4 regions of the Bacillus sp. SIMBA_154 genome follow, and region 1 is predicted to be linked to each of the others. Evidence: predicted binding sites of a transcription regulator. Region 1 holds the regulator's gene; each other region holds the start of a gene.
What was found. Region 1 encodes LexA, which represses DNA repair genes until DNA is damaged. Its sites were predicted from a motif close to CGAACATATGTTCG; they were not measured.

Region 1 (5,458 bases):
CGTTTCCTTCAGGATCGACGATTTTCACGGTTTTAAGTGTATTTTTCATAGAAGAACGAAAAGCTTTTAAATATTCTTCTCTTAAATGCTTTTGTTCTGTTTTTTCAGCGTCCGACAAACCGGTCTCTTTCGACTTTTTTGAAAGCTCATTTATTCTTGCAAGCTGCTTTTTAGAAATCATGACAAACTCCTTTAAAACATTTTCTCTAAATACTACTAAATATCATTCATTTTTACAACAATTCACACTTTACGTGGTAAGAGCTTTTTCATATTCTTGATACCTTCTATGCACCGTCGCCTTTGAAATGTCAAAGCCTAGTCCCTGAAGTGTTGCTGCGATTTCGGCGAACGTCATGTTGTTTTTTCTTAATCGAACAATTTCTGAAATCGGTACTTCAATTCGCTCACGGCCAGGCGCCTGCTCACGGTGTTTTAAATTGAGTTCAGGCTGATACCCGCGCTCAACAGCCCTCTTCATTCCCCGCTTAATTTTCAGGTTATGAATTTTTCGTTGATACTCTTCCACGATTCCTACAATCTCAATGACCATCTCATCTGCTTCTGAAAGCTCAAGCTCTCCTCTATGAAAAACACTATACACCTTTACTTTCTCTTTAAAAAGACAATGAAGAAGCGCAATTTTTGCTTGTCCTCTTCCAAGGCGCGTCTCATCCTGAATGAGAACAGCATCTATTGACTCTTCTTTCAGCGTAGCAAGCATATCAAAAACACCATTACGATCTAGATCGTATCCACTCGCTTTTTCTTTAATGACTTTGACCACATTCATCTTGTGCAAAGCAGCTAAAGCTAGCAATTCTTCTTCTTGTCTTTTCAGCGAGGTTTCCTGCTCTTCTTTGACAGTACTGACTCTCGCATAAATGATTGCGTTCATCTCTTCAATCGACCTTTCTACTGTACTGTTGCAAGTTGATATACGACTGGATGCTCTTTTTTGACTGGTATCACAAGGATGTCTCCAGGCTGGATTTCAGTTGAAGCAAGATCATTGTGTTCGGTTACCCAGTCAATAAACGCATTTTTGTCGATTGATTTACTGTCGTTTACTTGATCAGCTAACCCCCAAAGAGTATCACCTGATTGAACCTCTATTTTAACATATTGATTTGGATCATTATGGCTAGTGACTGCGATAAGTGAGAGAAATATGCCAACGATGAATGAGAATACCCCAATAAAAATAATAGATTCTTTTAACCTCATAATGTCATCTCCCCTAACAGAATATGCGTTCGCTCTTTCTGTCATTCATTATAAATACGAACAAACGTTTCTGTCAAACGTTTTTTTCGAACCTATGTTTGTACTGTTAGGAAAAACATGCTATAATTTCTTTAAAATTGACGTTTTGAGGTGCAAAAGATGACGAAGCTATCAAAAAGACAACTCGATATCCTGACATTCATCAAAGAAGAAGTAAAAAGCAAGGGCTATCCCCCATCCGTTCGTGAAATTGGAGAAGCTGTCGGTCTAGCATCCAGCTCAACTGTCCATGGACATTTAGCTAGACTAGAAACAAAGGGTTTAATTAGAAGAGACCCGACAAAACCTAGAGCGATCGAAGTACTAGATGAAGAGGAAATGAATATTCCAAAGAGTGCTGTAATGAATGTACCAGTCATCGGAAAAGTAACAGCCGGCTTGCCTATCACGGCTGTTGAGAATGTAGAAGAATACTTCCCTCTTCCAGAGACTTTTGCAGCGCCAGATGAACAAGTATTTATGCTTGAAATTATGGGAGAAAGTATGATTGATGCGGGTATTTTGGACAAGGACTATGTCATTGTCCGTCAGCAAAGCACTGCCAACAATGGAGATATTGTGGTCGCGATGACAGAGGAAGATGAAGCCACAGTGAAACGTTTTTATAAGGAAGATACACACTTTAGATTACAGCCAGAGAACCCATCAATGGAACCGATTATTTTACAGAATGTGAGTATACTAGGTAAAGTGATTGGCGTATTTCGAAATATTCATTAAAACAAGCCGGTATTTCATCAGTTGCTGATGAGAACCGGCTTTTTCTTTTATGAACAAGAATAAGCAAGAATACTCGAACTTGGGAACGAACCAAATGTAAAGTTCGGCCATATAAAGCCTGTTGTACGGCCAAAAGGCTGTGAGGAAAGCACATACATTAAAAATACTTGACCGTTTCTAAGGAACACAATCGTCCATCTTCTATTACATCCCGCTGCAAACTGAACAGTTTGCTGGCCTCCACTTACACTTTGCCCTGAAATAAGTGACTGCATACTTTGAGGCTGAGAGACTGCTTGCTGATACTGTGAGATGATATGCTGCGGCGGAGCTGGCGGGGCTGATTGTCCGCCTGAACCTTGCCCTGGCCCAGTACCTCCCCCTCCGATTGGAAACCCAGGAAATCCTCCAACTTGAGGAACAGGAAGCGATGGCCATCCTTGTACCTGCCTATCATATAAGTACCCATTCCACATACCTTCATACGGATGATACATATTAAACACCACTTTCTTAGACATTCATCACGACAGTATATGTCATAAATGAAAAAGGGTGTTGAACGTCCAAATAGAAATTTTTCCAAAAGACGTTTTGTTCTTCTGTAGAACGGTTAAATAGTAGTGAAGAAGAAAAAATAAAAAAATGAAAACTTTTTGTCTCGCTCAAACGTTATATAGGTAGAAAGAAAAGAAATAAAAAACTTTTAGATTTAACACTTGTAATATCAATGTAATTATTGTAACATTTGTAACATAAGAAGTTTTCATTTAAAAAAGGAGGCAATCGCCTTGAAAAAATTATTTGTTTTATTAACTGCTATTATGCTTATGATCTCATTACAATCAACAACACTAGCCGCTTCCAAAAAACCAGCCGCTTTAACAAATAAAGAAGCGTTACATATTGCCCTTGATGCACGAGAACACTTTTGGAGTGCGATGTCAGGCTACAAAATTAATGAACATTCAGATTACAAATTAAAATCATTTAGTTATAAAGACATGACATACAACTATCTTTCTAAAACATTTGATACAAAGAAAAAACTAAACAGCTACCTATCTCAAGTTTTCACAAAAGATGCGATCACTCATGGTTTAAAAGACTATCAGTTTATTGTTCATAATAGGAAAATGGCTGTTCCAGTCGGTGACGGAGACAACATGCTCAATTGGGAGAAAGCAACACCTAAACTTGTCTCTAAGAAAAATACAATCCGCACATATGAATTCACAGTCCCAACACTTGATGGACGTGAAGTAAAACGAACTGTCACTTATGAGAAAGTACAAAAGGATTGGAAAGTAACAAAAATTGACGCTGTGATCTAAATAAAAACCAGGCCCGTTACTAGGCCTGGTTTTTATTTAGGAGAAAATTCAGTCATGTGATCTAGCGCGTGGGCAAGTGATGATGCCGTGCGAAATTCATGAAAAGGAAGCCCGAGCTGCACAGCTGTTTGAGCGATTTCTGGTCTGATCCCTGAAATGGTCGTCTCCACCCCAATTAACCGAAGTGACGTGACAAGATCAAACATTTGATGAGCCACCATTGTATCAATAATGACGACACCCGATAAATCAATGCACAAATGCTGAACACCTTTTTGCGAGCACTGTTTTAATGTATTTTCTAATATAATCTTTGCTCTCGCCGTGTCAATGTCACCTACTAAAGGCAATAATGCAATATGGCTTTTTAAGACGATGACGGGAGAGCTCAGCTCATAAATCATATCTCTTTGAGCAACGAGCTGTTTGGTTGTGTTTTTCACATATTGCTGGATGAACACATGGATTGAAATGTTAAACGCCTCTGATATTAAATCATACCAATAAAATATGCGATCGATATCAATATCACCTTGCCGCTGTTTAATAAACTCTTTTAAGTAATGAAGGACCACTCTTTGATTAGACATATATTCTCTGACGACATAATCTAATGGTGTGTTTAAATGTTTCGGATCACTTGCTAAGTCTTCCGACCACTTTTTAAACTCAGTATGTAAATACGTCTCGTCTTCAATAAGAGCACGTATAAAATGCTGATAATAATCTTGATTTTGCCGTTTAAGCTCTGCTATGATGCTCGAATCTGTTGAACGATAAATAGATTCTGGATCATCATCCTCAATTGATTCATACCATGTTTTAGTTAATTTCTCTGCATGTTGCATGAAAAAATCGTATAATGCACGGTTCTTGTCCATAAGCATATGTCCCTTCACATTTTCTTCTTGTCATTATAGATTGATTGTACCACTGAATCTTTTGTCCCTGCTAGCTCGAATACGCTCTATCTGTAAACAAAAAAAGCCCCTCACGAAAGGAGCCTCTTCCCCAGTTTTATTTCACAATAAATAAAATTCTTTTTCCATCAGGATAGCCGCTTATTTGGTGTCCGACCCATGAGCCTGCTCCTCTATTATCTGATGGACTGACATATTGAACACTTGCACCCTTTCCTCCCTCAAGACAAACCGCCATCGGCCATTCATCCCGGTCAAAGCCAGGCTTTGTGGGAATTCCTTTTAACGATTCTTGCCTGCGGACATCTGCCCCGTTTCGGTCAATGGTACACACATCTGAATGCCCTTTTCGAATGGCTTCTTGAATATGACTGCCTGTTTCAGGATACCGTTCCTTTGGAAATTGAATGACATGATCATAACGATCTGCCCCTTTTGCCGCCTGATTCTCTCCAATTCCACTTAATAACACACCCATCCATATCACAAAGCATAGGACGACAGCAGTGAACCAGTCTCTCCTCATCTTCAAAAGCTTGTGACCCCCTCATACTTCTTCAGGTATGATCTTGACTTTAAGGAAATGAGTCATTTTTAATGTATGAGTGGTTAACGGATGACATGTGAAAAAAATGATGATTATGAGCCGCTTGATGAATCTCTCAGATTAGAAAAATAGAAAACCAGCAAATTCTGTTCAAAACAAAAAAGCTCGTCCCCTTTGAAGGAAACGAGCTTTATGCTCTATTTTTTATTGCGCTTTCGCATAGTTTACAAATTCAACAAAGGCTGCTGTAGCTTTTGGACCACCATTGATCGTTCCATTTGAATAGCCTGCGTTATGAACCCCGACGATTTGTTGGTTCTGATCGAGCATCGCAGAACCTGAATTTCCGCTAAACGTATCAATCGTATAGTATGCTAGATTCGTATCTTCTCTCGTCACAGGACCTGACATCTCCCACTGTGACACCTTGCCAGTCGACCTCATTTTATCTCCTGGATATCCAGAAATTTTAATCGTTGTTCCAGTCAGATTTGTCACCTGACGGATGGAGCGGTAACCGACCGTATTTCCGATGTTCGTATCTGTTTTAATGACGGCAAAATCATATTGGCTCGCACCTGTATTGATATATCCGCTTGGGACATAGAATTCAGTCATGTTTGCTGAGCCGTTCACGGCCGTACTATCAT
Region 2 (5,458 bases), on a different contig from region 1:
CTCCGATGTGCTGGCCATTGATGAGAACCGCAAGCGTTTCTTTTTTCAAGCGATACCCTTTACATGTCGGACAAGGCTGATTGGCCATATATTTTTCCATTTGCTCACGGATATAATCAGAGCTTGTTTCCTTGTAACGTCGTTCAATGTTACGAAGGACACCTTCGAACTCAATTTCATTTTCACGAACCTGACCAAAATCATTTTCATATTTAAAATAAATCAGCTCAGAGCCGCTGCCATATAAAATTTTATCGAATAAATGCGGCGGTATATCTTTGACTGGAATGTCCATGTCGATTCCATAGTGTGTACATACAGCCTCAAGAAGCTGCGGATAGTATTGTGAGCTCTGCGGCTCCCATGGTGCAATGGCATGCTGACGTAAAGTCAAATCCTTATTAGGAATCACAAGCTCAGGGTCGACTTCTAGTTTAGAACCGAGTCCATCACAGCTCGGACAGGCACCGAAAGGACTGTTAAACGAGAACATTCTCGGCTCAAGTTCACCAATAGAGAACCCGCAGTGCGGACAAGCATGATGTTCACTAAATAACAGCTCTTCTTGTCCAATCACATCAATCATGACCCGGCCTTCTCCTAGACGAAGTGCCGTTTCAAGGGAATCAGACAGCCTAGCGGCAACGCCTTCCTTCACCACAATCCGGTCAATGACGACTTCAATGGAATGCTTTTTATTCTTTTCGAGCTCGATATCTTCTGAAAGGTCTTCCATCTCTCCATCGACTCTCACTCGAACATAGCCCTGCTTCCGAATTTGATCAAGTACTTTGACATGTGTTCCTTTGCGACCAGATACGACCGGTGCAAGCACTTGCAGCTTCGTTCTTTCTGGATATTCTAAAATGCGATCTGTCATTTGCTCAATCGTTTGTGACGTAATTTCAATCCCATGTATAGGACAAATAGGTTTTCCGACTCTAGCATATAATAGACGTAAGTAATCATAGATTTCAGTGACAGTTCCAACCGTTGATCTAGGGTTCCGGCTTGTTGTTTTTTGGTCAATACTAATCGCCGGAGAAAGACCTTCAATGGCATCTACATCTGGTTTATCCATTTGACCGAGAAACTGGCGTGCATATGCTGAAAGAGATTCAACGTACCGGCGCTGACCTTCTGCATAAATGGTATCAAAGGCAAGCGACGATTTTCCTGAACCAGATAAACCCGTAATGACCACTAGCTGGTCACGCGGGATATTCACATCAATATTTTTAAGGTTGTGGGCTCTAGCACCTTTCACCTCTATTCGTTCCATAGCCATCTGGCAATCATCCTTCCGCTTTTAGCTCTAGCAATAGATCTCTTAATTCTGCTGCTTTTTCAAAATCAAGCGCTTTTGCTGCTTCTTTCATTTCCATCTCGACTTTTTCGATCACTTTTTCTCGTTCTTTTTTGCTCATTTTCGACAGCTTTGGTGCTGCTTTTGTTTCATATTCTTCCGATTCCTCATGTATCTTTGTTGCCTTAATGACATCTCGGATTTTCTTATGAATCGTTTGCGGGGTAATCTCAAATTTCTCGTTATATGCTTCTTGCTGTTCTCGTCTTCGCTTCGTTTCTTGAATCGCAATGTCCATTGATTTCGTCATTTTGTCTGCATACATAATGACCCGGCCTTCTGAATTTCTTGCTGCACGGCCTATCGTCTGGATGAGGGATCTTTCAGAACGTAAAAAGCCTTCTTTATCCGCATCTAAAATAGCCACGAGCGACACCTCTGGAATATCGAGCCCTTCACGAAGAAGGTTGATTCCAACGAGTACATCATATTTACCGAGGCGTAAATCACGAATAATCTCAATCCGCTCAAGAGTCTTAATTTCTGAATGCAGATAATTGACCTTGATCCCAATTTCTTTTAGATAATCTGTGAGATCCTCAGACATTTTTTTCGTCAAAGTGGTCACAAGCACACGCTCATTTTTCTCCATTCTTGTATGAATTTCTCCAATTAAATCATCGATTTGTCCTTCAATCGGACGGACTTCAATGATCGGATCCAGTAAACCAGTTGGGCGGATAATTTGTTCCACGACCTCTGGCGTTTTCTCAAGTTCGTACGGCCCTGGCGTTGCGGATACATGTACAATATGATTGATATGCTTTTCAAACTCATCAAAGGTGAGCGGTCTATTATCAAGTGCTGATGGCAGACGGAATCCGTGATCAACCAACACTTGTTTTCTTGCTTGGTCCCCGTTGTACATTGCTCGGATTTGCGGGATGGTCACGTGTGACTCATCAACAACAATCATAAAATCATCCAGGAAATAATCAAGCAGTGTGTAAGGTGTTGAACCAGGAGGACGCAAGGTCAAATGTCTTGAATAGTTCTCGATTCCTGAACAAAAGCCCATCTCCCTCATCATCTCAAGGTCATATCTTGTCCGTTGCTCAAGACGCTGCGCTTCAAGCAATTTGCCGTTTTCACGAAGCTTTTCCAGCTGTTCCTCAAGCTCTTGTTCAATATTGATAATCGCTTTTTCCATTTTTTCTTCTCTTGTGACGAAGTGGGATGCTGGGAAAATAGCGACATGCTCACGATCACCGAGAATTTCTCCAGTCAGTGCATCCACTTCACGAATACGTTCAATTTCATCACCGAAAAACTCCACTCTGATACAATGCTCATCTCGTGAAGCAGGAAAAATTTCAACGACGTCGCCCCGTACTCGGAAGGTTCCGCGCTGAAAATCTATATCATTACGAGAATACTGAATATCCACCAGCTTACGAAGAAGCTGATTGCGTTCAATCTCCATTTCAGTGCGCAAAGACAGTACAAGCTCTCGGTATTCCTCAGGCGAACCTAAGCCATAAATACAGGATACACTAGCAATGATGATGACATCTCTCCGCTCAAATAACGAGGATGTGGCGGAGTGTCTCAATTTATCTATCTCATCATTGATGCTGGCATCCTTTTCAATAAATGTATCAGTCTGAGGCACATACGCCTCTGGCTGGTAATAATCATAGTAACTCACAAAATATTCGACAGCATTATTCGGAAAGAATTCCTTGAACTCGCTGTATAGCTGACCGGCAAGTGTCTTATTATGCGCAATGACAAGTGTCGGTTTGTTCACTTCTTTGATCAGGTTTGATACAGTAAAGGTCTTTCCCGTACCTGTAGCACCTAACAGCGTTTGATGCTGTTTCCCCTGATGGATCCCCTCCACGAGCTTTTCAATCGCCTTTGGCTGATCTCCTTGGGGCTGATAGTTAGAAACTAATTCAAAGCGGTCACTCACATCAAAGCCTCCGTTTCGTTACGAAATCTATCTAATGAATATATTATCATAAAAGAACACAAAAATACGAACTAAAGTTCGTGTATCACTTGATTTTTATTTCCAATACAGTCATACCCTCTCTCCCATAGCAAATAACCCTCTAAAGAAACCTTCCTTTCAGTATGGAACATTTTGGAGCGGGATATTCGATGAGCAGAAAAACATCACAAAAAAGAAAGCTGCACTCACTAGAAATCGTAAGCACAGCTCATGTATAAAAAACGTCACCCTTCGGCCTATCACGATCACATCAATGATGTTTTTCAGCCTTCTCTCTTTTTTCAATTTCTTTCTTAGCCATAAACAATGCCCCAGCTACTAAAGAAATAATATCTAATCCTACGATAAAGTAGGTTTCTGTATAGCCTTTCATGTACGAGGCAAATAAAAGCGCTGCTGTTAATGCAATGCCCACATAATGATTATAAGTAACCTTTGAAAATAAAATAACGAGCAGGAAAGGAAAAACAAGTGCAAATATGGCTTTTGTAATCAAAAAAACCCTCCCTCTTCATGGTCTACTCCCTTGATTATAGTAAAGATTGGCATATTGAACAATTCACAGTTTTCGATTTCACCTTTTTTTCTTCACGTTTGGAGACTTTTGTTATAGATATAGAAGAAAATTAGTGAGAACGTCCCCTTTGTAAAGATAGGTCTTTACGTCTTTGACAGTAACATCCAATAAAACCTATGATTAAAATGATAGTGCGCACTATCATTTTGAAAAATAGAGAGACAAACAAACCATTGGCTATTTGGATAAGGGGGCATTCCCATGTATTCAGTGTTATTTCATGCGGCTGAAGAATCCGCATCACTCGCAGGGGCAAAAGGCGTGAATTTGATCAAATTAAACAATCACGGCCTGCCAGTCCCAGATGGATTTATTATTAAAACCAACAGCTTTGCAAGCTTTCTTTCATATCACAACCTGCATTCAACTGAGCAAAACCTTGCACAAAAAATCAAAAAAGCTTCGTTTCCTTCACAAATGGAAGCAGAGTTACTTTCGTCCTTTCAATCATTGCTGAAGGCATATCCCTCAGTTGCTGTTCGATCCTCTTCTGTTGCTGAAGATCTCGAAGGTGCCTCATTTGCAGGACAGTACGAAACCTATTTAAATATCAAGACAAATGAAGAATTTTTGCAGGCTGTCAAAGAATGCTGGGCTTCTTATTTTGCAGCAAGAGTCACAGAATATAAGAAAGAGATGGATGAAAACGAGGAAGAGATGCCGCTCATGGCTGTCGTCGTTCAAGGATTGATCCATTCTGACGTTTCCGGTGTCATCTTTAGTGAGAATCCGGTATCGGGAAAAACAAATGAAATCATGATGACAGCAAGCTACGGACTAGGAGAAGCCATCGTGTCTGGTCTTGTGACACCAGACACGTTTATTGTAGACAAAGAGACGTTTTCTATTGAAAAATCACTAGGGACTAAAGAACTACTAATTGTTCCTTATCAAGAGGGCGTCATTGAACAGCCAGTATGTAAGGAAATGGCTGGCCAGTTTTGCCTGCATGATGATCAATTGGAAGAAATTACGCAAATCACCAAACAAGTAGAAGCACTTTACGGACATGGAGTAGATATCGAATTCGGAATATCAAATGGTACTTTTTATTTGCTTCAAGCAAGACCGATTACCGCTTCTCTACCAAAAACAGCAAATGAAGCAGCAGGTGCTTCTTTTCAAATTCAACCAGAAGAGCTGCAGGATTTCTGGATTTCAATGGACGATCATATGCCCGGCCCAACAAGTCCTCTTTTCTCAAGCTTGATCATACCTGCTTTAAAAAGCGGGATGAAGAAAAATGGAGAAAAGTATCAAGTACCTGATCTCAACATCAAAGATATCAAGCTCTATAGAGGTCACCTGTATTCTGCACCGTCTATGCCTGAAGCGGGAACAGGAACTGCACCAGTTTTTGACGAGAGCATATTTGAGTTATTTCCCCATTTGAGTGAACGTATGTATGAAATTCTAGAGCAAAACTTCTTTCCATTTTACGAAAAACTCGATCGTCAAATGAACGAGCCTATGACCATTGAAGAAGCAATCATTGGCTTCGAAGAATTAAAGTTATTTTATATACAAGCGTACGAGGATCATTTTGATATCGTCATAC
Region 3 (5,458 bases), on a different contig from region 1:
TGCGTATCCTCCGCAGGAGCTTGCGAAAAAGATGAGTATTTTAAAGCAGTCCAATCACATGAGTGTGCGCCTGACCGTACGGGAGCTTGTCAGCTTTGGCCGTTTTCCTTACTCACAAGGCCATCTGACAAAAGAGGATGAGAAGATGATCGATGTGTCTCTTCAATACATGAGGCTCGTCGATATTCAGCATCAATACTTAGATGAACTAAGCGGCGGACAAAGGCAAAGAGCCTTTATTGCGATGGTACTGGCTCAGGATACGGATTATATTTTCCTAGATGAGCCTTTAAACAATTTGGACATGAATCATTCTGTTGAGATGATGAAGCTGTTTAAGCAGCTCGTCCATGATCTCGGGAAAACGATTGTTGTGGTTCTCCATGATATTAACTTTGCATCTGTGTATTCTGATCATATCGTCGCCTTAAAAGATGGACAGGTGATCCAAGAAGGCGGAGTAGATGAAGTGATTCAAACAGATGCACTTGAACAAATTTATGACATGCGCATACCGATTGAAGTCATTCGTGGTGAGCGTATTTGCTTATATTTTTCTTAAAAAAATGAAGAGGTGATCAAGCATGAAAAAATGGATATGGATGATGACTGTATTAACAGCGATTGTTGTACTCGCTGCCTGCGGTAACCAAGGGAAAACAGAAGGAACAAATGAGGAAACCGTGACGGTAAAAGACATGTTGAATAAAGATGGCGTGAAAATCAAGAAAAACCCGAAAAAAGTCGTTGTGTTTGATATGGGAAGTCTTGATACGCTGGACAAACTAGGTGTGAATGTGACAGCTTTACCAAAACAAGTCGTGCCAACATATTTATCCAAATATGAAGGTGGCAAATATGAGAATGTCGGCGGCTTAAAAGAGCCGAACTTTGAAAAAATTGCAGAGCTCAAGCCGGATTTGATCATTATTCAGCACCGTCAAGCAGATGCATTCGACGAATTTACTAAAATTGCTCCTACGATTTTGATGGATGTAGACACTGCCAACTATATGGAATCATTTAAAAAGAATGCCACGACGTTAGGGAAGATTTTTGATAAGGAAGATGAAGTCAAAAAAGAACTTGCAGCCATTGATCAAAAAGTGGATGCATTAAAGAAACAAGCAAAAGAGTTGAAACAAAATGGGTTGGTGATCATGGCGAACGACAGCAAAATGACTGCCTTTGGATCTAAATCAAGATATGGTCTCATCCATGATGTGTTTGGTATCACACCGGCAGATCGAAAGCTTGAGCCATCTGATAAACACGGCCAAAGCATTTCGTATGAGTACATGGTCAAAACGAATCCAGATTTCTTATTTGTCGTTGATCGAGGCGCAGCGATCGGAGAGGAAACGTCTGCGAAACAGCTTGTTGAAAATGATTATGTGAAATCAGTTAAAGCGATCAAAAACAATCATGTGGTGTATTTGAACTCAGATATGTGGTATTTATCTGGCGGCGGCCTTGAATCATTGACTGCCATGATTGATGAAGTGAAGCAAGGAATTGAACAAAAATAATGGATGAAAAGCTGCTCGTCTTGAGCGGCTTTTTTAATTGTGGATTCATAAAAATATGTTGCGTGCAGGAAACTTTCAGTAAAATATGTTATAGTGGAACCTACATTGATAGACTAAGATAGAGTGAGGGTTCGGAAAGGATGAAGGAGAAAACAAGATCAAAAAGAAGGCTGAGACCTTGGGTGAAAGTCGTGCTGTTTATCATGGCATTTGTCATGTTGATGGCGGTATCTGTGACAGGATACGCATATTATAAAATTTCAAAAGCGTCGAATAAGGCGCAAGTCTCGTTAGAAAGAGGAGACACCTCGCAAAAGCGTGTGAAAGCTTTTGATCCAGGGAAGGATAGCTTTTCGGTGCTGCTGCTTGGAATTGACAGTCGTCCAGGTGAAACGGTAGATGAAGCAAGAAGTGATGCGGTCTTACTGGCGGCGGTGAACCGAACAGAGAAAACCATCAAGCTCCTCAGTATTCCTCGTGATTCTTATGTAGATATTCCGGGAAGAGGATATGATAAAATCGCCCACGCCCATGCGTTTGGGAGTGCAGATTTGTCAGTCAAAACGGTAGAAAACGTGTTGAATATTCCGGTAGACTATGTGATTTCAGGAAACTTTAAGGCGTTTCAAGACATTGTAGACGAGCTAAATGGAATTGAAGTAACGATTGAAGATGAAGGCATCGCCAAACAAATGGAAAAGGATTCAAAGGGGAAAGTTCATGTGCAAACAGGCACACATACACTGAATGGCGAAGAAGCATTAGCCTTTGTGAGAACGAGAAAGGCAGATAGTGACCTCATGCGTGGAAAGCGCCAAATGGAAGCACTTCAAGCCATCTTTGAAAAATCTAAATCCATTTCTTCGATCCCGTCATATGACAACATCATTGATACACTCGGTGATAACGTCTCAACCAATTTGTCCATGAAGCAGTTTATCGGACTTTTCCCGTTACTAAGCTCATTGAAATCAGTGGAGACCATTCAGTTAAAGGGACATGATTATCAGCCTGGGAATGTGTATTACTTTGAGTTAGATGGAGCAGGGTTGGAAGAAGTCAGAACAGAGCTGAGAGAACAGCTTGAATTATCATAAATAAGAATGAGCCTGCCGCCGCGGCAGGCTTTATTCTTTTAATAGTAGAGGGTTGCAGGCATCGTTGGGTACCACACGCCATTTAAAGCAAGCACCCAGCCATCGATCAATTCGGCAAAAATCGAAGGGCCCCTTTATTTTTGTAAAATATAACCATTTTTAATTTTCTTGATGGAGAAAATAATGAGTAAGCAGTTCCTCTACACGATGTCGTATACGCGGATTAAAGTATTTATGCTTTTCTTCATAGCCATTCATGATAAATAAATACGTCGTAAACCCTTCATCGTGTTCAATTTGCTGTACCTTCATTTTTTCTTTACGTAAATGCTGCTTCAGCTGATAAAGTGCTTTTTGAGCTTCCTGTAATGCAGAGGTGACAAGCCGAATATATGGTTCATTTAGTTTAAATGTTTGATGTTCTTTTAAGTGTGTCAAATCACGATTGAGGATGGAGATGACCATTGGAAGAAAGATGGCCTGTTCCATCATCTGAAGCTGTATTGTTGATAGCCTTGTCATGTCCATACCTGCTTTCTTTATGAATAGAACATTTGTTCTTGTTTATTATATCGAATGAGTCAAAGAATCTCAAGGGGGGGATGGAGAGGGGATTCATTTGTATATTTTTATGTTTTCCATGTAAAATGAAAAGTAGACAAACCTTGAAGGAGTCAAACAAGTTGCCATCATTTCTTTCTATCTTTACTCATGAAAATATCACATCATTTTTTGAGAGCTACAAGGCCTTTGGACCAATTGTGGCTATATTGCTCCCTTTAATAGAAGCATTTCTACCGTTTTTACCTCTTGTTGCGTTTGCTGTGGCAAATGCAAATGCGTTCGGCCTTTGGGAAGGCTTTTTATTGACCTGGATCGGTGCAAGCGCAGGGTCTATCCTTGTCTTTGTACTGATCAGAAAATTTGGGCAGATGAGAATGCTGAACTTTATCAGCAGACACCCTTCCATTAAGAAATTGATGCTTTGGGTGGAAAAGCGGGGATTTGGTCCGTTATTTATTTTACTCTGCTTTCCTTTCACACCTTCTGCTGCCGTTAATGTAGTAGCAGGTCTATCAAGAATTAGCATCTGGCAATTTTCATTAGCTGCTTTATCAGGTAAGTGTGTCATGCTCTTTATCATTAGTTTTATTGGCTATGATCTTTCTGCTTTAGTAAAGAATCCGTTAAGAAGTGTTTTTGCGGTTCTAGTTATCGCTTTATTATGGTATGTTGGAAAGAGAGTAGAAAATAGGTTGAATATTCGAATGAGCAAGCGTGAGGACAAAGGAGGCTCTTAATGAAAAAGAAGCCATTACTATGGTTGATGATGATTACATCCATCGTCTTATTGTTCCAAGTAAAGAATTTCATGTTTGTCACGTACAAAGTAGAAGGGGTTAGTATGGACCCGACATTTACAGATGGAACAGAATTATTAATCAATAAGTTCTCGCCAAAACTCACGAAAATTAACCGGTTTGATTACGTTTTATTTCACGGGCCTAAAAATCAAATTTTGATCAAACGGGTCATTGGGCTTCCAGGAGAAAAGATCAAGTATGAAGATGATCAGCTATTTGTCAACGGAGCAAAGTGGAAAGAACCGTACTTAAAAGAACAGAAAAAACATAAAATGGGGAACGTCCTGACAGGAGATTTTCAGCTGAAAGCCATCACAGGACACGATAAAATACAAAAAAATCATTACTTCGTGGTCGGAGATAACCGAATACATAGCTTTGACAGCCGGCATTTTGGGACCATCTCAAAGGACCAAGTAGTCGGTGTAAAGAGGAATAACGATGAATAAAAAAGAGGCGCTCTGCTCATGCAAAGCGTCTCTTTTTTATTTTGCAGCTTTATAATCAGTCTGTCTTTTTGCCCAGAAATGATGTAAGAATCGAAAAAACGGTGGCAGCATGGCAATCACAAGAATGATTCTGACGACTTGTACAGCGACAACAAAGGTAGAGTCCTCGTGAAGGGTGACTGCTGTTGTCGCCATTTCTGCAATACCCCCAGGCGAAAAAGCAAGAATGGCTGTAATGACAGAAATACCTGTGATTTCTGCAATGGCAATTGAACTGAGAACAGTCGCAGCAATCAGCCCGGCTGAACTGACGACGGCCACAATGAAGGTGTTTTTTAGCCCAACAAACATCTGCTTATTCATTTTTGAACCGATGGTGGCACCTAGAAATACCTGTGAAGCAATATTCGTTTGTGCTGGCCAATAAGGAATCAAATCATGACCTGTGAGCGCACCTGCACCTACTTGAAGAGCTGCGACCCCTAACATGCTGCCGATCAGCCAAGGGGCAGGAAAGTGAAGCCGAACCGCTAGGCGTGACATGAGCCACGCCCCTAAAATGAGCGCGGCGGTCCAAGAGATGTTTGACAGTGTGAAAACGCCTGATGAGAAGGCACTGCCCTGTGCTGCTATAACCGCATCAGATTGATTTTTTGTATTTAAATAGAACACCGTAAATGGGATGGTGAGTACAACCATTAATACACGTATCGTTTGTACGAGACTCACAACAGCTGTATTTGCTCCAACCTCTTGGGCAATCCCCGGCATTGCGGATAGGCCGCCTGGTGCAGTTCCGACAAAGCTGGTCAGCATATCTGTTTTGCTCAGCTTCCATAAGAGAAAGCCGGAGAGCATCGCTAGTAGTATAGAAAAGACGAGCATGAAACTCACTGGGAGCCAATTGTCAGCGAAAATGTGAATGACTTTCATGTTCATTTTCTGTCCAAGTTCGATTCCGAGAATGAATTGACCAAGGAGTAGCCATCTGCTGTGAATACGTATGGTGTTGTTTCCTT
Region 4 (5,458 bases), on a different contig from region 1:
CTGAATTCGGATTTGACTTTGCTGAAACTTTTAAAATTTCCATTTCTGCTCCCCCTTAAATTTACAATGGATAAGTGAGTGTTCATTAGAACAATCTTTGTTAGATGATGCTATTTTTTTGAAAATCCATCCCCAAAATGTTTTTCAAAAATAGCAGGCTACCTACCATTTTTACTATATTCACGATAGAGGGCGCATATTCCTTCTTTCTGATTAATATTTTTCTGAAATAAATATGTGAACATTTATTCAAAGAAAATATGGTCATCATTTATCAAAATTCGATCAATTTTGACAGCTTTTTTCGACTGTTCGTCAATTTCTACGATCACTGCACTTAATGTAGTACGTCCTTCCGCAATGTCAAAGCGGACAGGAAGGCTCGTTTTGAATCGCTTAATGATCGTTTCCCGGTCAACACCTAAAATGCCATCATAAGGACCTGTCATGCCAACATCCGAAATATATGCAGTTCCTTTTGGCAATACGCGGTTATCAGCTGTTTGAACATGTGTATGCGTTCCAACAACACATGATGCACGACCATCTGTATACCAGCCCATTGCTAGCTTTTCACTTGTGGCTTCACCATGAAAATCAATAAAAATAAATGGTGTACGTTTGGATGCTTCTGCAATTAATTCATCTACTTTTTGAAACGGGCAGTCAATTGGAGGTAAAAAAGTACGTCCTTGTAAGTTGATGACAGCCAATTCTTTTCCTTGCTTTTTAATGAAGGTGAGTCCTTTTCCAGGCGTACCTTGCGGGAAGTTGGCAGGACGAACAATATTGGCTGCATCATCGATGAAATCGAAAATGTCTCTTTTATCCCATGTATGGTTGCCCATTGTGAGCACGTCAGCTCCTGCTTGCAGCAGCTCGTGATAGATTTTTTCAGTGAGACCTTTCCCGTGAGCCGCGTTTTCTCCATTGACAATTGTAAAGTGCGGCTGATATTTTTTCTTAAGTTTCGGCAAGTATTCTTTCAGTGTATCTCTGCCAGGTGAACCGACGATATCTCCAACAAATAATATTTTCATGCGTTTTGTACCCTTTCTCTTATAAATTGATCTTCCTATCAGTGTTGCATATTTACACAAAAAAATAAAGCGGCGCTAAGCGCACCGCTCTATTTTGCATACTCTACTGCGCGAGTTTCTCGAATGACCGTCACTTTAATGTGACCAGGATAATCGAGCTCGTCCTCGATTCGCTTACGAATATCCCTTGCTAGACGGTGAGCTTCAAGATCATTAATTGAATCTGGCTTCACCATAATACGTACTTCACGTCCAGCCTGTATCGCAAACGATTTTTCAACACCTTCATAAGATTCAGAGATATCTTCTAATTTTTCAAGTCTCCGAATGTAATTTTCAAGCGTCTCACTTCTTGCACCAGGGCGTGCTGCAGATAATGCATCAGCTGCCGCAACAAGAACAGCGATAATAGATGTCGGTTCTTGGTCACCGTGGTGAGAGGCAATACTGTTGATGACAACAGGATGCTCTTTATATTTCGTCGCAAGCTCAACGCCAATTTCTACGTGGCTTCCTTCTACTTCATGATCAATGGCTTTTCCAATGTCATGCAGAAGACCTGCTCGTTTTGCAAGCTTTGCATCTTCTCCAAGCTCTGAAGCCATGAGACCTGCAAGATGTGCAACCTCAATTGAATGCTTCAGGACATTTTGTCCATAACTTGTACGGAATTTTAAGCGACCGAGAATTTTGATGAGATCCGGATGCAGACCGTGAACACCGACTTCAAATGTCGTTTGCTCACCCATCTCGCGGATATAATCATCGACTTCACGGCGTGATTTTTCCACCATTTCTTCAATTCGTGCAGGATGAATGCGGCCATCCTGGACTAGCTTGTCCAGAGCTATCCTCGCTGTTTCACGTCTAATCGGATCAAAGCCCGATAATATGACAGCTTCAGGTGTATCATCTATGATCAGGTCAATACCTGTTAACGTTTCTAACGTACGGATATTTCGTCCTTCACGTCCGATAATACGACCTTTCATCTCATCATTTGGAAGATTGACTACAGATACCGTTGTTTCAGCTACATGATCAGCTGCACAGCGCTGTAACGCAAGTGAAAGAATGTTTTTCGCCTTTTTATCAGCCTCTTCTTTCGCCCGGTTTTCAGATTCTTTCGTCATGACTGCAATGTCGTGGGAAAGCTCATTTTCAACTTGATCCAGAATGATTTGTTTCGCTTCATCTCGAGTTAAACTAGAAATGCGTTCCAACTCGGCTTTCTGCAAACGAATCATATCATCCACTTTGCTTTCCATCTCTTCAATATGTTGTTGTCGTTCATTCAGAGAATGATCTCTCTTCTCCAACAGGGACTCCCGTTTATCTAAAGTTTCATCTTTGCGATCAAGATTTTCTTCTTTTTGAAGTAAACGGTTTTCTTGTCTTTGAAGCTCATTACGTCTTTCACGAACTTCTTGCTCCGCCTCTACACGAAACGAATGAATTTCATCTTTCGCTTCCAAGAGCGCTTCTTTCTTCAATGCTTCCGCATCACGCTTTGCATCCTCAACAATTTGTTCGGCCATGTTTCTTGCGCCGGATATTTTTGCTTCTGCAATGGTTTTACGAACAAAGTAGCCAACAACTAAACAGATTAGGCTCAGCAAAATGGAGATGATCGTAAACATCGTAGGCGACATATTTTCACCTCCTCTTGCTATGAACTTGGTTTTACAAATAAAGTGTCGGCATGTACATTGTTTTGTACCTCAACATACAGGGCCTTCACAGGGAATGAGATCCTCACTGCCCTTGTCAAGTTTAAATTAGTTATCAATCATGTTAAGAAAAACAAGTGATACATTTCCATTGTAATTGTGTCGGAAATACTTGTCAAGCTAGTCAGACTGAGGCGTAAGTCGTTATTTCAAGCGAAGACAGAACTTTTGACCGCTATCTGTCATGTAAATGTAAAAAAAGACGCTTTTCAGTGTGTAGACAAACCTTCGCATTCGGTGTCAGTCCTGCGTGCCGGTGCTCACGAATGTCACATTCACTCCGCTCCGGTACTCGTCCTTCCTAGACTTCAAAGGTTTTCTATCACGCTGAAGCTGAAAAAGAAGACAAAGGGCTAAAAGATCAATTTTAGCCCTTTGTCAACAATCTAAAAAGACGCTTTTCAGCGTCTTTTTAGTCTTTAAATTCCAATTCTTCTTGTCCCTCTTCTTCGGTTGCTTTCACTCCGTTTGTATCCAAACCGTAGTGTTCTCTGATTTGTTCTTGAATCATGAGAAGGATATCTTTGTTTTCTTTAAGGAACTGTTTCGCATTTTCACGGCCTTGTCCAAGACGTTCCTCTTGGTAAGAATACCAAGCTCCGCTCTTTTGTACGATATCTAGTTCGCTTCCAAGGTCGATGATTTCTCCCTCTTTTGAGATCCCTTCACCATACATGATGTCTACTTCCGCAATACGGAATGGCGGTGCAACCTTGTTTTTCACAACTTTAATTCTTGTTTTATTTCCCATAATGTCATTGCCTTGTTTCAGCTGTTCAGCACGGCGCACTTCTAAACGAACAGATGAATAGAACTTCAGAGCACGTCCACCAGGCGTTGTTTCAGGGTTACCGAACATGACCCCTACTTTTTCACGAATTTGGTTAATAAAGATGGCAATTGTTTTCGATTTGTTGATAGCACCTGATAGTTTACGAAGTGCTTGAGACATCAAACGGGCTTGAAGACCAACGTGTGAATCACCCATGTCTCCTTCAATCTCTGCTTTTGGTACAAGAGCAGCTACTGAGTCAATGACAACAATATCAACTGCACCACTGCGGACAAGTGCCTCTGCAATTTCAAGTGCTTGTTCTCCTGTATCCGGCTGAGAAAGCAACAGCTCATCAATATTGACACCTAGTTTTTGAGCATAAACTGGATCTAGTGCATGCTCTGCATCGATGAATGCTGCTTGTCCTCCCTGCTGCTGAACCTCAGCAATTGCATGAAGTGCCACTGTCGTTTTACCAGAACTCTCTGGACCGTATACTTCAATAATACGACCGCGAGGATATCCACCTATTCCAAGCGCAGTATCAAGTGCTAACGAACCACTAGGTACTGTTGAAATACGTGTATCTGTTTGCTCTCCTAGTTTCATAATAGAGCCTTTACCAAACTGTTTTTCTATTTGTTTAAGAGCCATATCTAAGGCTGCTTGACGATCACTCATTCTATTGTTTCCTCCTTTATCAATTCCACTATCTATACTATACCTTGTTTCACGTCATTTGCCAAGAAAAAAACGAACACATATTCGATTTTTTCTTGGCAGATCTTTTAAGAAAAGAGCTGTTTCTATTAGAAAAAACAGTCTTTTATAAAGGAGTAAACCTAACAAAAAACAAAATTAACTCTCTTTTAATAATTTGAGCAAGTGATGCAGACCATATTTCACAGCGCGTTTTCGAATGCTTGATCGACTGCCTGTAAACATCCATTCAAACACGTCTTTCTGATCTTTAGTGGATAGCCCAATGAACACTTTTCCGACAGGCTGTCCTTCTTGGCTAGCAGGTCCTGCCACACCAGTGAAGCTAATACCGATATCGCTTCCTGTCAGCTTTCTAATGCCCTCAGCGAGCTCTAAAGCGCACTCTTTGCTGACAGCGCCATGAGAAGACAACGTTGCCTCCCGGCAGCCAAGCACCTGCTGCTTCACTTGATTGGTATAACAAACCACACTTCCGTTAAAAACCGATGATGCCCCTTCGAGATCTGTCAGCCATTCGGAGAACATGCCGCCAGTCAGACTTTCAGCGGCTGCTACTGTTTTCCCGTGTTCGTGCAAGGCCTTGGAAACTTCACGGACAAGAGATGTATCTCCATATCCGTAGAAGTACTCGCCTACCCGATCTAAAATTTGCGCTTCCGTTTCTTTTAACAGACGCTCCGTTTCTTTTTCATCCTCGTGCTTGGCTGTGAGCCTTAGTGTCACTTCACCGTCAGCTGCAAGCGGTGCAATCGTCGGATTGGTCTGAGCATCGATTAAATCTTCAAGGTCTGTTTCAAGCTGTGATTCACCGATTCCGAAGAAACGCAACACAACAGACACGATTTTTTCTTTTAAGCCAAGTTTCTCAGAAATCAGCGGCTTCGCCTCGTTTTCAAACATCGGGTGCAGTTCACTTGGTGGTCCAGGAAGCAGAATATAAAACGTATCTTCTTCTTGAATAAACATACCTGGTGCCATCCCGAACCGGTTCACCAGCACATCAGATCCTTCTAGAACGAGTGCCTGCTTACGGTTGTTCGGTGACATGTCACGTCCGGTCTTTCGAAAGTAGTCTTGAATCGATTCAAATGCTTCTTCATTTAGCACAAGCTCTTTTCCGAGCGTATTTGCAATGGTTTCTTTTGTTAAATCATCTTTTGTTGGTCCAAGACCGCCTGAGAATATAATAA

Region 2: a site for LexA is predicted at 3,349-3,362, ahead of uvrB (excinuclease ABC subunit UvrB). Genes of this name have one in related genera too.
Region 3: a site for LexA is predicted at 3,174-3,187, ahead of R0K30_RS13380 (YhjD family protein). Genes of this name have one in related genera too.
Region 4: a site for LexA is predicted at 4,300-4,313, ahead of recA (recombinase RecA). Genes of this name have one in related genera too.

Annotation. Positions count from the first base shown of each region.
Region 1 is NZ_JAWJBV010000007.1:106,403-111,860, forward strand. It holds gene R0K30_RS12000 (DUF896 domain-containing protein) at 1-181, opposite strand, end outside; gene R0K30_RS12005 (YneB family resolvase-like protein) at 251-898, opposite strand; gene yneA (cell division suppressor protein YneA) at 916-1,227, opposite strand; gene lexA (transcriptional repressor LexA) at 1,387-2,007, shown strand; gene R0K30_RS12020 (hypothetical protein) at 2,055-2,504, opposite strand; gene R0K30_RS12025 (IseA DL-endopeptidase inhibitor family protein) at 2,799-3,341, shown strand; gene R0K30_RS12030 (STAS domain-containing protein) at 3,374-4,222, opposite strand; gene R0K30_RS12035 (sporulation protein) at 4,359-4,739, opposite strand; gene R0K30_RS12040 (trypsin-like serine peptidase) at 5,013-5,458, opposite strand, start outside.
Region 2 is NZ_JAWJBV010000003.1:295,416-300,873, reverse strand. It holds gene uvrA (excinuclease ABC subunit UvrA) at 1-1,288, opposite strand, end outside; gene uvrB (excinuclease ABC subunit UvrB) at 1,296-3,281, opposite strand; gene R0K30_RS07910 (CsbA family protein) at 3,574-3,819, opposite strand; gene R0K30_RS07905 (PEP/pyruvate-binding domain-containing protein) at 4,102-5,458, shown strand, end outside.
Region 3 is NZ_JAWJBV010000009.1:54,974-60,431, reverse strand. It holds gene R0K30_RS13395 (iron ABC transporter ATP-binding protein) at 1-562, shown strand, start outside; gene R0K30_RS13390 (siderophore ABC transporter substrate-binding protein) at 585-1,529, shown strand; gene R0K30_RS13385 (LCP family protein) at 1,670-2,626, shown strand; gene R0K30_RS13380 (YhjD family protein) at 2,786-3,148, opposite strand; gene R0K30_RS13375 (TVP38/TMEM64 family protein) at 3,310-3,927, shown strand; gene lepB (signal peptidase I) at 3,927-4,439, shown strand; gene R0K30_RS13365 (AbrB family transcriptional regulator) at 4,476-5,458, opposite strand, start outside.
Region 4 is NZ_JAWJBV010000002.1:19,554-25,011, forward strand. It holds gene spoVS (stage V sporulation protein SpoVS) at 1-43, opposite strand, end outside; gene R0K30_RS03575 (TIGR00282 family metallophosphoesterase) at 246-1,040, opposite strand; gene rny (ribonuclease Y) at 1,130-2,692, opposite strand; gene recA (recombinase RecA) at 3,183-4,226, opposite strand; gene R0K30_RS03590 (competence/damage-inducible protein A) at 4,404-5,458, opposite strand, start outside.